One region of the Lysinibacillus sp. FSL P4-0201 genome, then DNA from elsewhere that is predicted to be linked to it. Evidence: riboswitches for the same ligand, from Rfam matches in the RefSeq annotation. Region 1 holds a riboswitch; the other holds the start of a gene.
What was found. A riboswitch is a leader RNA that binds a small molecule or an ion and turns the genes downstream of it on or off. The one in region 1 is predicted to bind S-adenosylmethionine.
Positions count from the first base shown of each region.

Region 2: it holds a riboswitch for S-adenosylmethionine, as region 1 does, so the genes downstream of both, metA (homoserine O-succinyltransferase) here and MKY76_RS08505 (YezD family protein) in region 1, are expected to answer to the same signal.

Region 1 is NZ_CP151995.1:1,740,471-1,748,060, forward strand. Features, by position in the region: gene MKY76_RS08470 (general stress protein) at 1-175, shown strand, start outside; gene MKY76_RS08475 (hypothetical protein) at 291-647, opposite strand; gene MKY76_RS08480 (DMT family transporter) at 784-1,683, opposite strand; gene MKY76_RS08485 (LysR family transcriptional regulator) at 1,817-2,698, shown strand; gene MKY76_RS08490 (phosphopantothenoylcysteine decarboxylase) at 2,770-3,444, shown strand; gene MKY76_RS08495 (TetR/AcrR family transcriptional regulator) at 3,547-4,149, shown strand; gene MKY76_RS08500 (heparan-alpha-glucosaminide N-acetyltransferase domain-containing protein) at 4,133-5,227, shown strand; SAM riboswitch class I at 5,398-5,493, shown strand; gene MKY76_RS08505 (YezD family protein) at 5,565-5,720, shown strand; gene MKY76_RS08510 (flavin reductase family protein) at 5,811-6,296, opposite strand; gene MKY76_RS08515 (VOC family protein) at 6,446-7,231, shown strand.
Region 2 is NZ_CP151995.1:2,484,080-2,491,669, forward strand. Features, by position in the region: gene MKY76_RS12395 (Ger(x)C family spore germination protein) at 1-711, shown strand, start outside; gene MKY76_RS12400 (hypothetical protein) at 716-949, shown strand; gene MKY76_RS12405 (endospore germination permease) at 981-2,129, shown strand; gene metA (homoserine O-succinyltransferase) at 2,169-3,104, opposite strand; SAM riboswitch class I at 3,228-3,339, opposite strand; gene MKY76_RS12415 (nucleotide excision repair endonuclease) at 3,543-3,914, shown strand; gene MKY76_RS12420 (hypothetical protein) at 3,969-4,355, opposite strand; gene MKY76_RS12425 (TrmB family transcriptional regulator) at 4,378-5,160, opposite strand; gene MKY76_RS12430 (TSUP family transporter) at 5,286-6,056, shown strand; gene panF (sodium/pantothenate symporter) at 6,097-7,542, opposite strand; gene MKY76_RS12440 (YhdT family protein) at 7,542-7,590, opposite strand, start outside.

The DNA.
Region 1 (7,590 bases):
ACAAATCGCTTACTATGCGCATCTTGTAGAACAAGGAAGTATTGTCTTATATGCAGAACATGAGGATGATGTCGATACACTCCAAACATATCCAGAGACTGCTGAAGAGCAAGAGGAGCGTTTAAGAAATCAACAGCGTATGGCAGAAGCAGAGCAATATAGAAGATTTTTATAATGAATCAAACTAACGAGATATGACTATTCCTCGCTAGTTTGAATATAGACAAAGTCGATTGTTTCGACTTTGTCTATTATTTTATCTAGCATTTCTTGAAAAGAAGGGCTATTTTTTAAATGCCATCTTTATATTTAGAAATGTTATTTTTCGCATTTAGTATTGAGAGAATAGGATCACTTGTTTTCTTTTTAAAAGGTTGCGAAAGCAGGTCTTGTAAATTAGTAGATTCTCTCATATCAAGGCTTTGTTTGGTTTCCATGAGGAGAACCCTTTGTCCTGTTGGTTTGACAAGGTATTGACGTACATAGCCATTTTCGTATCTGACCTCAATTTTCGATTTGTTCTTTTTTTCGTCTTCCTCTTCACGGCCACCGACATGTCTCATTAAATCCAGTAGGTTTTGTGTTTGAGTTGGTTGATTATCCTTGGTTGGTAAATAATATGACGTATGTAAGGTTTGAATTTGCATGTATGAATCTCCTTTATTTTCGTCCCTGTAAAAATTATACTATTTTACATGTAATCGTGCTATAAATTCAATACATAGTAGAAAAGGAAGCTTGAGAAGTAACTCTCAGCTTCCTTTTTTATTCATATGCACTATATTATTGTATGACTTTTTCCTGTGCATCCTTTTTCATAAAACGTAATACATGGAAATGCTCTAATTGTGCTACTAAATTCCCTATAAGAATGAAGCTGCCACCAATCATTAATTTCATTGTTATGCCTTCTCCGATAAACATCATGGCAAACATAGCGGCAAAAATTGGTTCTAAGGAGAATATAAGACCTGTATGTGTAGCAGAAGTATACTGTTGTGCAACAGTTTGACCCACAAAGCAAAACGCACTACAGATGATGCCAAGCCCTAAAATTGCAATCCAGGATATTGCTGAATTTGGCATTGTCGGTGTTTCGAATAGAAAGGTTAACACAAGTGCATAAATACCAGCAAATCCAAGCTGATAAATTCCGTATGAAATGGACTCTACATTTCGTGTGAATGAGCTATTTAAAAGTAAATAAATTGAATAACATAACGCAGCAATTGCTACTAATAAATCACCTTTATGGAATGTGAATGAGCCGTGTGCTGTTAAGACGGTAATACCAATCATGGTACAAATGATTGCAAAGCTAACTGCTCGAGAAGGTAATTTTTTTTCAATAAAGCTGCTGAAAATCGGCACTAACACGACCGTTAGGCTTAAGATGAAGCCAGCATTTGAAACAGAAGTAGATTGTAAACCAAATAAACTTAACGCGAACACAATGAATAATAAAAATCCTTGAATAGCCGCATATTTTAATGTTTTACCATTTACTTTGATCATCCGTTTGTAAAAAATAAGTCCTGCTACGAAAAATGCGATGATACAACGTAATGCCACCACATTATAAACTGCCAACGTTTCTAGCCCCATGACCATAAAGGTATAAGAGAGCCCCCAAAACATTGTGACAATAACCATCAATACATTTGCTTTTCCTTGGATACTCATTATGTTCACCTACCATCTGTGTACTAAAACAGTTTTATACTAAAAATTACTATATATCTTGTGTTGTGATTAGTAAAACGAATGTTTATAATGAATAGGATTAAAAAAATTCATGTATATAGAGGGATTGCGGATGAGCTTAGTGAAATATGAGATTTTAACAAAGGTGGCAGAGGTGGCAAGCTTTACAAAAGCAGCTGATGCGCTAGGGTTAACACAATCTGCTGTGAGTCATGCCGTGTCGAGTTTAGAAAAAGAGTTTGGCTTTGCGCTCATTCATCGAAGTCGTGTGGGTGTGACATTAACGAGTGAGGGACAAACAATGCTAAGGGCAATGCGTCAGGTTTTGGATGCTCAGGAATTATTGCAACAGGAAGCAGCTCACATTCATGGCGTGACACGAGGTAAGGTTCGAATTGGTGTGATATCGAGTATTTCTTCAAATTGGATGCCAGAAATTGTTCGGATTATGGATAATCAATTTCCAGGGATACAGGTGGAGTTACGAGAGGGAGATTACTATGAAATTGAACAATGGCTTTTAAGTGGTGAAGTAGAAGCAGGATTTTTGAATGGTCAAAAGTCAGAGCAATATCAGTTCACTGAGCTCCAACAAGACCCATTATTATGTATTGTTTCGGATAAAAGTCCATTGTTTGATAAGACAGAAATTGATATCGTAGATTTAGAGGATATGCCATTTATTATGACTTCCTATAAAGGGACAAATGATGTCAAGGTGCTATTAGAGCAATATCATGTTAAGCCGAATATCCGCTTTGAGCTTTCCGAGGAGGTAGGGATTCTTTCCATGATTTCTCATCATTTAGGGATCAGTATTTTACCTCAGTTGGTTATTCAAAATTTACCGCCAACATTGAGGGCGATTCCATTAAAGCAAGGTGGCTACCGAACGATTGGTATTGCCATGAAACACCATGCTTCTCCCGTCACAAAGAAATTTGCAGAGATATTAAGTGCTTGGCTAAAAGAACAAAACAGCTCTCTAAAATAGTGGCTATTGAAGCCTATCCTTACATTACGTTAAAATAGTATTTGTATATATTTCAGAAAATAGGTGAGTGTATGGGGACATTACAGGGCAAAACCGTACTCATTACAAGTGGGGGAACACTTGAAAAATGGGATCGTGTACGAGGTCATACGAATTTATCAAAAGGCACAATGGGGTGTTATTTAGCAGAGGCGGCGCTGGCTGCTGGCGCTAACGTAGTATACATGCATGGTTACTTTGCACAGCTTCCAGAAAACCAAAATGATATGACATTGATACAATTTGAAGGCATAGAGGATTTAGGACAAAAGGTGCGTCATGCAGTTCAACAACAACATGTCGATATCGTCATTATGGCGGCTGCGGGCTCTGATTGGGTCATTGACAAAGTATATGATCAATCAGGTAATTTAATGGAGGAAACGGGGAAAATGCCTTCTGACGAACCACCTATTATTCATTTTAAAAAAGCACCAAAAGTATTAGGTCAAATTAAGGGATGGCAACCGAATGTAACGTTAGTAGGCTTTAAACTCGAAGCAACGAATGATGAGGAATTCTTGTTAGCTCGTGCCAGACTGCGTATGGAAACAGCCAATGCACAATTTATGGTAGCAAATAGCTCTCAGTCTTTATATGGGGGGGATGAACCTCATTGGATTGTACCTGCTGATGGACAGCCTCTTAAAGTAATGGGTAAGCAAAAAACAGCAGAAGCTTTAATGATGTATTTACAAAATCAATAAATGTGAACTGTGTAGAGAAATATTTCTACACAGTTTTTTCTTGTCTAAAAGGTTAGCATCCTATAATATTTACTTAACGGTCGGTAAAAAAGGAGGGTAATAATGGGAAATAAAGAACAAACTTTTCACAAAATTATAGAAATTGCTTATGGGATGTTTGCGGAAAATGGATTTGAAAAAACAAGCTTAGCAATGATTGCTACAGAGGTCGGTATTTCAAAACCAGCCATTTACTATTATTTTCAATCAAAAGATCAATTAATCGCTTTCATATTTGATGAATTGTACAAAGAAATTCAACATGATGTCGCTGTGGATTATAAAGAGCTTTCTTCTGCTAATTTTAAGGAGGAATTACTTAAGCTAGGCTATAAATCTATTGAGGCACAGGACAAGGACCCTTATTTTAATAAAATATTTAATCAATATGTACTATTAGCGGCCCGCGATGAAAACTATAAAAGACAATTAGTAGAGCTAGAAACCAGCTTTTTAACGAGCTTTGTTGCTATCCTACGATATGGCGTACAGCTAGGCGTGCTAGAGGATACTCCACATATAGAAGCGAAGGCACAGATGCTAGCCCTCGTCTATGATAATATCGGTAATTTCATGTTAACAGGCAACCAATTGAACTATAGGGCTATTTGGAAGGAGGCTGTACATAGCGCTATCCAAGGGGGCAAAGATGACAAAAAGAAATGATGATCGGCGCATTGAAGGTCTTGATTTTGCAAGAGCTCTCGCCATGCTTGGCATGTTCATTGTCAATTTTGGCGTCATAACAGGTTCTACAACGAATGGTTCAACATGGTTAATTGCCTTCCAACATCTTTTCGAGGGACGTGCTTCGGCCGTATTTGTCATGCTAGCAGGAATAGGGACAGCTTTAATGACTCGTCACGCTAGAGAGACTAAGGACCCAATGCTTCTTCGCGAGAATCGACTTACTTTGTGGAAGAGGTCATTTTTGTTATTCGTGATAGGGATAGTACTATATGCGGTCGGTTGGACAGGAGATATATTACATTATTATGGCGTGTATATGTTTGTTGCCGCATGTTTGATTGCCCAATCTCAGAAAAGGATGATGTTCATAATCGGTGTCATCCTCATCCTTTCACAATGGCTTCAAATTCAATTTAGTTACCTTGCTGGTTGGCATCCAACATATGTGCTACTAGAGTATCTTGATTTTTGGACACCAGCAGGATTTATAAGAAATTTGATGTTTAATGGCTATCATCCACTATTCCCCTGGATTTGCTTCTTTCTGATAGGTATGGTAGTGGGCACATTAGATTTAACAAATCATACATTAAGAAAAAACTTACTGGTGATAGGTTTATTGTTAGTCATCATGACTGAGACTTGTTCAACGTTATTCATTAAGATGACAACCATTCATTTATTAGATGTAGAGAGTGCATTGTATTTATTTGATACAGGACCGATTCCACCGAATATGATGTATGTCCTATCTAATTCGGCTTCGGCTATTGTCATCATTGTTGGCTCCATCTATCTTGTAGAGACATGTAAAAATAAAGTTATTCAATCTTTCATATTAACAGGACAAATGTCTTTAACGCATTATGTTGGCCATGTTTTTATAGGCATTGGAATACTAATTGTTTGCCAAAAGCTGGAGAACCAAACACTTGCTTTTTCCATGCTGTATGCCTGCTGTTACTTTTTAGGATGTGTCTTTGTTTCTGTATGGTGGAGGGCTAAACATCATCGAGGCCCACTTGAATTCATAATGAGGAAATGGAGCTCGTAATAAATTAATGGATTGCCATCTATTTCTCACTGACTAGGCATAAAATACTTTAGGTTTAGGGAGTCTTTTAATCTAAACGACATATTGCATAGTATTCAACTAGGTTTTCTAATATTTTGTATTGACATTCCTATAGCGGAATTATAGAATTATTTTCAAGAAACGCAGTACTCTTATCAAGAGAGGTGGAGGGACTTGGCCCAATGAAGCCTCGGCAACCGAAAAACAGGTGCCAAATCCAACAGATGGTGTCTGAGAGATAGGAGGGGCTATCAATCAGTTTGATGCGTTGGCCTCTTTATGAACAATAAGGAATAAGAAAGAAGGGGTGTTTCGTATGGCTCAGTCAGTAAAAGTAGATGATAAGAAACTAGAGGCAATTGCGAAGGCGATTCAAAATCTTGAATTTGGTGAAGTGCATATTACGATTCAAGATGGTGTGATTGTGCAAATTAATAGGCTTGAAAAGCAGAGATTTCCGCAGAAAAAATAACAATGATTTCAGTAGAACTTATGTCAAACGGCCACCTATAAGCATGAAGGATTTCCTGTGCTTACAAGTGGCCCTTTTTTTGTGTAAAGGCTAGCTATAAAAGCTTTTTGGTATGGGACCGATATGACGGCGATGATAAAGCAAAGGCTCTTTTTGAGCATTTGTAATGTCTACGACCTGCCCAATAAAAATGGTATGGTCGCCAGCATCGATTTGCTGAAATGTTTTACATTGTAAATTAGCTGCTGTATCATGTAAAATCGGTAGTCCTAAAGAGGAAGTTGACCATTTTGCTTGTGCAAAGCGATCAGGGATTTTACTGGCAAATAGTGTACATAAATGCTCTTGATCACTCGCTAAAATATTGACCGCAAAATTTGGCGCAGTCGTGAAATAAGGATGGAGCTGAGATTTTTTATCGAGTGACCATAAAATAAGGAGCGGGTCGATTGAAACAGATGCAAAGGAATTGACGGTTAAGCCAATCGGTTTTGTGTCATGACATGTCGTGACAACTGTTACACCTGTAGGATAATTACCTAATGCCAATTTAAAAGCAGCTACTAAATCTGTCATTCAAATCACCTCTTTATGAAATTAGTGAACGGAGTTTGTAGGTAAACGAAACTTTTTTTCATATCCTACTAGTAACTCCTTTTCTTGAGTAAATTTTAAACTAATCAAACATACAGGTAAAGGTAATGGGGAAAGAAAGGGGAATGGCCATGACTTTATATTTTGATCATTTGGTTCATCAAGTGGAATCACCAGAAAATATAAAGGTTTTCTTCAATAAACGAAATGTCCATACAGTGAATGGTGGGCAGCACACGATGTGGGGGACTTATAATACGTTAAGCTACTTTGGCTTAAGCTATATTGAACAAATTGCTATCTATGATCGTGATTTATTTGAGCAAGCGGCACAATACCCATATTCCCTACATTATACGTTTAAACGTGATCAAGAGCGCCAGGGATTTTCTCGAATTGCTCTGCGCACAAAAAATATTGAGGAAGAGGGTCGACGCTTGCGAGCATTGGGCTATGAAGTATATGGACCAGATGCATGTAGCAGAACAAGACCAGATGGCACTGTGGTAGAATGGAAGCTACTGCATTTTGGTAAGCCAGATCTGCCAATTGATTTTCCATTTTTGATTGAATGGGCGGAGGAAGATGAAGAGCGTTTGGTTCAATTAAAGGCAAGTGGTGCCATTGATGTCAAACAGGCTATAACGATGGAATCCGTCCAATTCTACGTCAAGGACATGCAGGCAACAGTTAAGCTGTGGCAAGAGGTGTTACAGCTACCAGTGCCTACGCAACATGAGCAGTATTTGTCACTACAGCTACCGAATATGCGCTTAGATTTCTATGAGGAAGAGAGCGCGATGACAATGACACTTGGTCATGTCAAAGAGGGACCATTTGGTGTGACATTAAAGGATCCTAAACGAACAAAGGAAACTTTAGTTTGCCCTGGTGCTTTTTATTGGATAAATCGATAATGAGAAAAGGCTGGGCCATAACTAACTGGGACCTTCATAAAGCTGAATAATCTTTAAATTAACAAACATGATAAAAAAACCGAACTATTCCAAAACACTTCGTAAGCGTTTTAGTGGATAGCTCGGTATTTTTATGGGCTGAAACACTGTTGCTCCAGCCTCTTTACATAAGTATTGAAAAACCATCAATAGAATTTCTGATGCTGGCTACTTGCTTTCCTGTGGATTTAGCGTTACAGAGGAGACCCTGGAGCGAAATCACCCCAACCTTGCTAAAAAAAGTTTTAGCTAGTGACATGATCTTTAATTCAACAATATGGAAAAATCCACTTCATCAGAGAAGTGGATTTTCGTTGCCA
Region 2 (7,590 bases), 740 kb from region 1:
TCTGAAAAGGCTTGGGGCTCCACGATAGCTGTTAATATTGATGAATTAGTCAATACGTTAACCAATAAGCATAAAGGGGCGTTAATTTCTGCTATTGAAGTTCATGGCGATAAGAAATTAGGTGTAGATCAAACAAATGTGCAACGTGTTAAAACACCTGTGCTATTACGTTATACAGGTTTAGCAGTATTTAAAGGGGATAAATATATAGGGCTACTGACTGAAAGCGAAAGCAAAAGTATTAGTTTTCTTAATGACAAAATTCAAAGTACGATAGAAATCATCGCCTGTCCTAATAAAGGGACCTTGTCTACTGAAATCACCCAATCCACTACAAAGGTGAAAGGGTCATTTAAAAACGGGAAACCGAAAATCGATGTCCATATTAATGTAGAGCAGAATGTTGGAGAGGTCGAATGTGATATCGATCTTACCAAAAATAAATCGATTGATTACGTTAATAAAAAAACAGCCCAGGGTATTGATGACCGCATTGAAAAAACAGTAGAGAAAATTCAACAGCAATATGAAGTCGATGTTTTTGGATTTGGGGATGCCCTACATCGGGCAGATCCAAAGCAGTGGAAAAAAATTAAGGATGACTGGACTTCCATTTTTCCAGATTTAGCAGTGGCTGTTCATGTAAAGGTAACAACCCAAGGTTCAGGTACGATGCAAAATTCATTATTAAACAAGCCAAAGGAGGAGTAATGAGATGGTACTAGCAGTAGCTATCTTGATTATTGCAATCATTGTTGCTCTTGTTTTTATTCCAAAGCTAAAAAAGCAACAGGATAGAAAAGCCATTATTGTATTCTCCTTTTTGCTATTTATTGGAACGGCTTTAAATATGGGGATTGCCCTTAAAATCCATATTCCTAGCCCATTAGATTTGATTACCTTTATCTTCACACCGATTAGGGATTACATTGTGTCATTCACAAAATAGAAAGATGGACTGAGAAACGGAGGGTAGCTTGATGGAAAAAGAGATAATTAGTTCAAGACAGTTTACAATCGTTACCTTTCTCTATTCTATCGGTACAGCGATTTTAATTATCCCTTCGAGTATTACTGGTGCCGCTAAGCAAGATGCTTGGATAGCGGCAAGCATTGGTGTTCTGCTCAGTTTACTGGTTCTAAAATTATTTTTAACACTGGCCAATCAAACACCGTCCCTAAACTTTATCGAGGCCAATGAAAAAATTCTTGGGCGTTTTTTCGGGAAAATCACAGCGATTTGTTTCCTGATTATGACCTTTCTTTCGGCTGGAGAATTACTTTATTTTATCGGTATTTTCATGAAAACGGAAGTTATGCCAGAGACACCGACATTAGCATTTGCCCTACTGTTCAGTATCCTTATTATGTATGCCGCTTATTTAGGGATTGAGACCTTTGCCCGTTCGGCAGAAATCCTCTTCCCATTGTTTATCTTTATTTTTATTTTTTTCGTCATTAGTATTACCCCTCAAATTACATTTGAGAATATTCAGCCTCTACTAGAAGCGACCAAAGCATCTATGTTTTATAGTATTGCACGCTTTATGAGTATCTTTTCCTTTCCATTAATTGTATTATTGATGCTCTATCCTACTGGCGTCAATGTACAGCCGTCTGCACAGAAAGGGCTATATATTGGGGCAATCCTTGGCGGAATCGTCTTAGTTACGTTGATTGTCCTATCAATTCTTGTATTAGGTCCTGAAAACACTGCATCAAGGACATTTCCTAGCTATGCCTTAGCGCAAAGAATATCTATAGGGAATTTTTTACAGCGCATTGAAATCATTATGGCATTTATGTGGATTACGTCTATATATATTCGTACATTTATGTATTTCTATACGACCGTTGTTGGCCTCGCACAAATTTTAAAGATCAAGGATCATCGCCCACTCATTATACCGATGGGGATAATTGTTATTGGACTTTCTCAAATTGTTCATCCAGATATTGTGCATTCTACTAATTATAATAATGAAATTTGGCCAATCTTTTCCTTTATTTTCACCATTTTATTACCTATACTTTTGTTGATTGTGGTAGTTATTCGCAATCGTAAATCCAAGGCTCAAAATAACGAAACACCTCAGCAGGAAACAGAAAATGACAATCAAAAAGTCTAATTTCTTCTAAGCTAGAAAAGAAATTAGACTTTTTATTAATTAAATATGATATTCGATTTCATCTACAAAATCCCATTCATATGGTGTTTCTTGGTAAACATAGTAGTTCAACCAGTTAGAGAATAATAGATGCGTATGGGCACGCCATGTATTCATCGGCACTTGTGTCGGATCGTCATTCGGGAAGTAGTTTACAGGAACGGCGATATCTATGCCCTTCGCCACATCGCGACTGTATTCATCGGCTAGCGTTGTCGCATCATACTCTAGATGCCCCGTAATCATAATATTTTTATTATCTTTTGATTGTACAATAAATACCCCAGCATCCTCTGAATAGGATAATAATCGTAGATCTGGATGATTGCGAACCTCGTCAATCGAAACAGATGTATAGCGTGAATGGGGCGCAGTAAATAAATCACTAAAGCCACGTACCAAATCTACAGTTAAATCTGTAATCACATGGGAATAGACGCCTGAGCATTTAGCAGAAAGCTCAACCTTCCCAATGCCATAATGATGATACAATGCAGCCTGTGCCCCCCAACATATATGTAGCACGGATGTCACATTCTTTTTAGACCAATCCATAATTTCTGAAATTTCCTGCCAATAGTTGACCTCTTCAAAAGCCATTTTTTCTACTGGCGCACCAGTTATAATCATACCATCATAGCGTCGGTGTCGAATCTGATTGAACGTTGTGTAGAAAAGCTGCAAATGGGATTTACTCACATTTTTAGACTCGTGTGTGGCTGTATTCAAAAAGGTAATATTGACTTGTAATGGTGTATTCCCCAATAAACGTAATAATTGGAGCTCTGTTTTTTCTTTTTCAGGCATTAAATTTAATATTAATATATTTAATGGACGGATTTGCTGTGTTTTCGCACGATCTTCTTCCATGACGAAGATTTTTTCCTCACGTAAATGTTCTCCAGCTGGTAAATTTTTCGGAATATTAATTGGCATCTTGCTTTCCCCTCTCTATAATCACTCTCTTTTAGCAAATCTTGCTTGCGTAGGATGCAACGAAATTAAAAAATCCTCCTCATTCCATACGAGATAGAATGAGAAGGATTTTTTTCACGTCCACTCTTATCTCTCAAAGGAAAAAATCCTTTGCTGGAATTAGCACCTTTCTAACAATTGTTAGAGGTTGCTGAAGCGTCATCGGGCCAAATCCCTCAGCTTCTCTTGATAAGATTATTTAATTATCTTGAATTGTAACACGAACTAGTTAGAATATCAATAATTCATAGAATATTTTGTGATTCACGCGCATGTTTCTCGGTCATTTGATGTACACTAAGCTTGCTATCTGTGGGGTTTCTACATTTAAAATTTATGGTAAACATGCCGTAATTATGTTACCATATACTTTTAGTAAGAGAGAGGAACGTGAATAGTTTGATTAAAATTGAATTTCCAAAACCAGATCTAGTAATCCGTCAACGTGAACAAGATTTAAAACCAGGTGATGTGCCGATCACACCTTACTTTGGTTTTATTGACTTCCATAAAATCACACGAGATAAAGGCGGCATTTTCTTATTCTATAATGACAAGAATGAGCTATTGTTTGTTGGGAAAGCACGTAAAATTCGTCAACGTATTAAAAAACATTTCGAGGATAATGTATCTCCGATGAAAAACCATCGTGATGAAGTGTTCAAAATTGAAGTCTATGAAGTAGAAGATCCAATGGAACGTGAAATTTACGAAACATATGCGATTAATACTTTCCGCTCTAAATATAACGTAGACAAAGTCTTTTATTAGACATCACGTAAAGAAACCGAAATCTCATTTCTAAAGGGATTTCGGTTTCTTTTATCACATAATGGTCATACGATCAATTGGCGTACTCTGACCGTTAATTCGCAAATCAATGGTATCCAGCTCAGGATTCTTGACGGTGACTTTAAAAACATAGGGTTGTGCCTCTTTCCTTTGCTCGCTGCCTTCTTCTAACTGGATAATAAGCCTATTTCCCTCAGCTGTAATACTTGCCAATACATTCCCTTTTGAATAATAAACAAGGTAATATGGAGCATCCTTTTCATGCAATAGTTGTATTCTGTCATTAGAAACGATATTTTTTTGGACATTATCTGGGACAACCGTTAGCTCATGAATCGTTGGTGGTTCGGTAGGTGGTGTAGCATTACAGGCTCCTAGCATTAGTAGGCTTATTAAACCTAGCAACACGAATTTTTTCAAGTTCCTCCCCTTCCTTATACGACTATTCTAAGAAAAAAGCTTTACGTTCCTTAGCAATCCAGTCTTCTAACTCCTGATCATCACGTTTTACTAACCGATTGATGAGCACATCATGCCATATATAATCCTCTAACAAATAAATATGAACTGGATCATTGGTGATAAAGGCCGTCTCTTGGGTAGATGGAGAATGACCATAAATCATTTCCTGACCATCTATCGATAAGATAAACCAATGCGGTGTAGACGCTTTTTTTGTATAATGTGTGGCTCTATGCTGGTCAATTGAGGCGAGATGCTCTCCTACATACAACGTAATGCCATGAACAGGAACATGCAGCGCCACCTCTTGCAAATCTTCACGTAAGGCATCATACATATCTTCCCACATCGACAGCATCACTTTTTTCTTCGCCTTCTTTAGAAGTGACTGACAATAGTTGATAATGGATTCCTTGCCCTTCAGCATGACCACTTTAGGCTCAGCTTCCTGTACTTTTTCCTCTAATTTCTCTAATTTCCCGCTTATAGACGTAAAATTCGACTCCCAGCGCTGTTGCATTTGCTGTAAGAACACAGACACAGGCATTGCCGAATAGGTCGTTTGTTCTGCGGTCTCTTCTTTTAACACGATGCCCTTTTCTACAAGGATATTTAAAATATCATACACTCTTGCACGTGGTATGCCAGAATTTTTACTAACCTGATAAGCACTGACATGACTTTGCTGAACAAGTGCCGTATAGGCCTTCGCTTCATATTCTGTAAAACCCATTTCTTTCAGCTGGGTGATTAATTCCTCCATGTAATCCCTCCATTATCTTTATTATAGGCTACCAATGTGAAGATTTGCCAATGAAAAAATGGGGTTTACAGCGCAAATAAAATTAGTTACTATTTCAGTAGTAACTAATTATAAAGAGGTGTCATATGTTGTTTGAAATCGATGTACATATTCTCATACTATTAATTTCTTTTGGATTTCTGGCGGCTTTTGTTGACTCAGTAGTGGGAGGGGGCGGTTTAATTTCACTACCAGCCTTACTATTTGTTGGGCTCAATCCAGCTGCTGCGGTTGCCACGAACAAACTAGCAGGAGCTATGGGCTCGCTCACTTCCTCTATTTCTTTCTATCGTTCTGGCCAGCTGGACATTCGCTCTGTCCTCAAATATTTTCCATCAGCATTTATCGGATCATTATGTGGTGCTTGGACTGTGCATCTGATTAATCCAGCATTACTAAAGCCATTAATGCTTGTTATGCTGGCGGCTGTTGGGGTATATACGATCCTTAAAAAGGATTGGGGTGCCGTCTCTACCGTAAAAAATCTATCTAAAAAACATTTATTTTTATTTATGCTGCTATTATTTGCTATTGGTTTTTATGATGGATTTCTTGGTCCTGGGACAGGGTCGTTTTTAATCTTTAGCTTCTTACTGGTAGGCTTTGATTTTTTAAAGGCGGCTGGTAATGCGAAGTTTTTAAATTTGGCGAGTAATGTGGCTGGTGTTTGTATGTTTGCTTACTTAGGTCAAATTCATTATGTTTATGGTCTAGTCATGGGCATTGCGCAAATTGGTGGGGCTATGCTTGGCTCACGGATGGCAATCAAGAAAGGAAGTGGCTTTGTCCGCACGCTATTTATTGTCGTTACAATGACATTACTTGCGAAAAATGCCTATGATTTTATGATGCATTAAAATAAACGCCACAGAATTTGAAATCTGTGGCGTTTTGGCGTTAAATCATAAGCTTTTCGTTTTTAAATTTATGACTAGTGGACAAACTGACAATCACAAAAATAAAGAAGGATGCGACAATTGGTATCGTGACTGTATGCATACCCAAGACAGAAGGATAAAACCGATCAATCATAATATACAACAACATGCCTGAAATCATTGACGCAATCGCTCCGTATTTATTCGCTTTTTTCCAATACAATCCTAAAACGACTGTCCAAATAAAGACAGCCTCTAGTCCACCGAAGGCAAATAAGTTCAACCACACTAATAAATCAGGTGGATTGAGTGCAAAGATGACAACGGCTAGGCCAATGACTGTTGTTACAATAAAGCTTGCACGCTTTATCTCTGCATCACTAGCTTTCGGCTTCATATAATTTAAATAGATGTCTTTGACAACTGTAGAGCTGACAAGCATTAGTAAAGCATTAACCGTAGACATTGTCGCAGCCATTGGTGCAGCTAAAACGATTCCTGCTAAAAATGGCGGTAATACCTTCAATGTCAGGAGCGGCATGACTTTATCACCAATCTCAATGCCCGGTAAGACAGGTCGGGCTAACACCCCAATTAAATGCATGCCAAACATGATTGTCCCTATGGCAATCGTGCCAATAAGAATCGCTTGATGCATACTTTTGGAATCCTTATAGCTCATCGCACGAACCGCAATTTGCGGAAGTCCTACAACCCCTACACCAATGAGAATCCAAAATGTTGAGACATACAGAGGCGTTAAATCTCCTTGTGCGCCAAATGGTGACACAAAGTCAGGATTTTCAGCGACCAGTGAGGCCATTATATTGTCGATGCCTCCACCTGCCACAATCGTGCCGATTAATAAAATAATTGTACCAATCACCATAATTGAACCTTGGACCGTATCTGTAAGTGCAACCGCACGAAAGCCTCCGATAATCACATATACTAACACGGAAATCGCAAAAATAAACAGTGCTGCTGTGTAGCTTAAGCCAGTTAATGACTCAATTAAGCGTGCACCCCCAACCCATTGAGCCATCATAGCCGAAAATAAGAAAACAATGATGCTAATGGCTGATAAAATAACAATGACATGGCTTTTGTAGCGTTCACGTAAAAAGTCGATTAACGTAATGGCCTGGTAACGACGAGCAATAATGGCGAATTTTTTCCCTAAAATCATGAGTACAAAATAACCTGCTGGTAGCTGAGCCATTGCCAGTAATACCCACCCAAGTCCTTTTGTATAGGCTACACCCGGTCCTCCGATAAAACTACTCGCACTGCCATATGTAGCAATCATCGTCATTGCAAGGATAAAACCACCCATTTCACGACCACCTAGGAAATACTCCTGCAGGAATGAATTAGAGGAGCGGACATGCTTATTGGCCCAAATACCGATTCCAAAAATAATAATTAAAAATAATAGCAATGGAAATACAACTTGCCAATGCATTAGCGATCCACCTCCTCATCATCGAATGGTACCTCTTTGAAAAAGAGT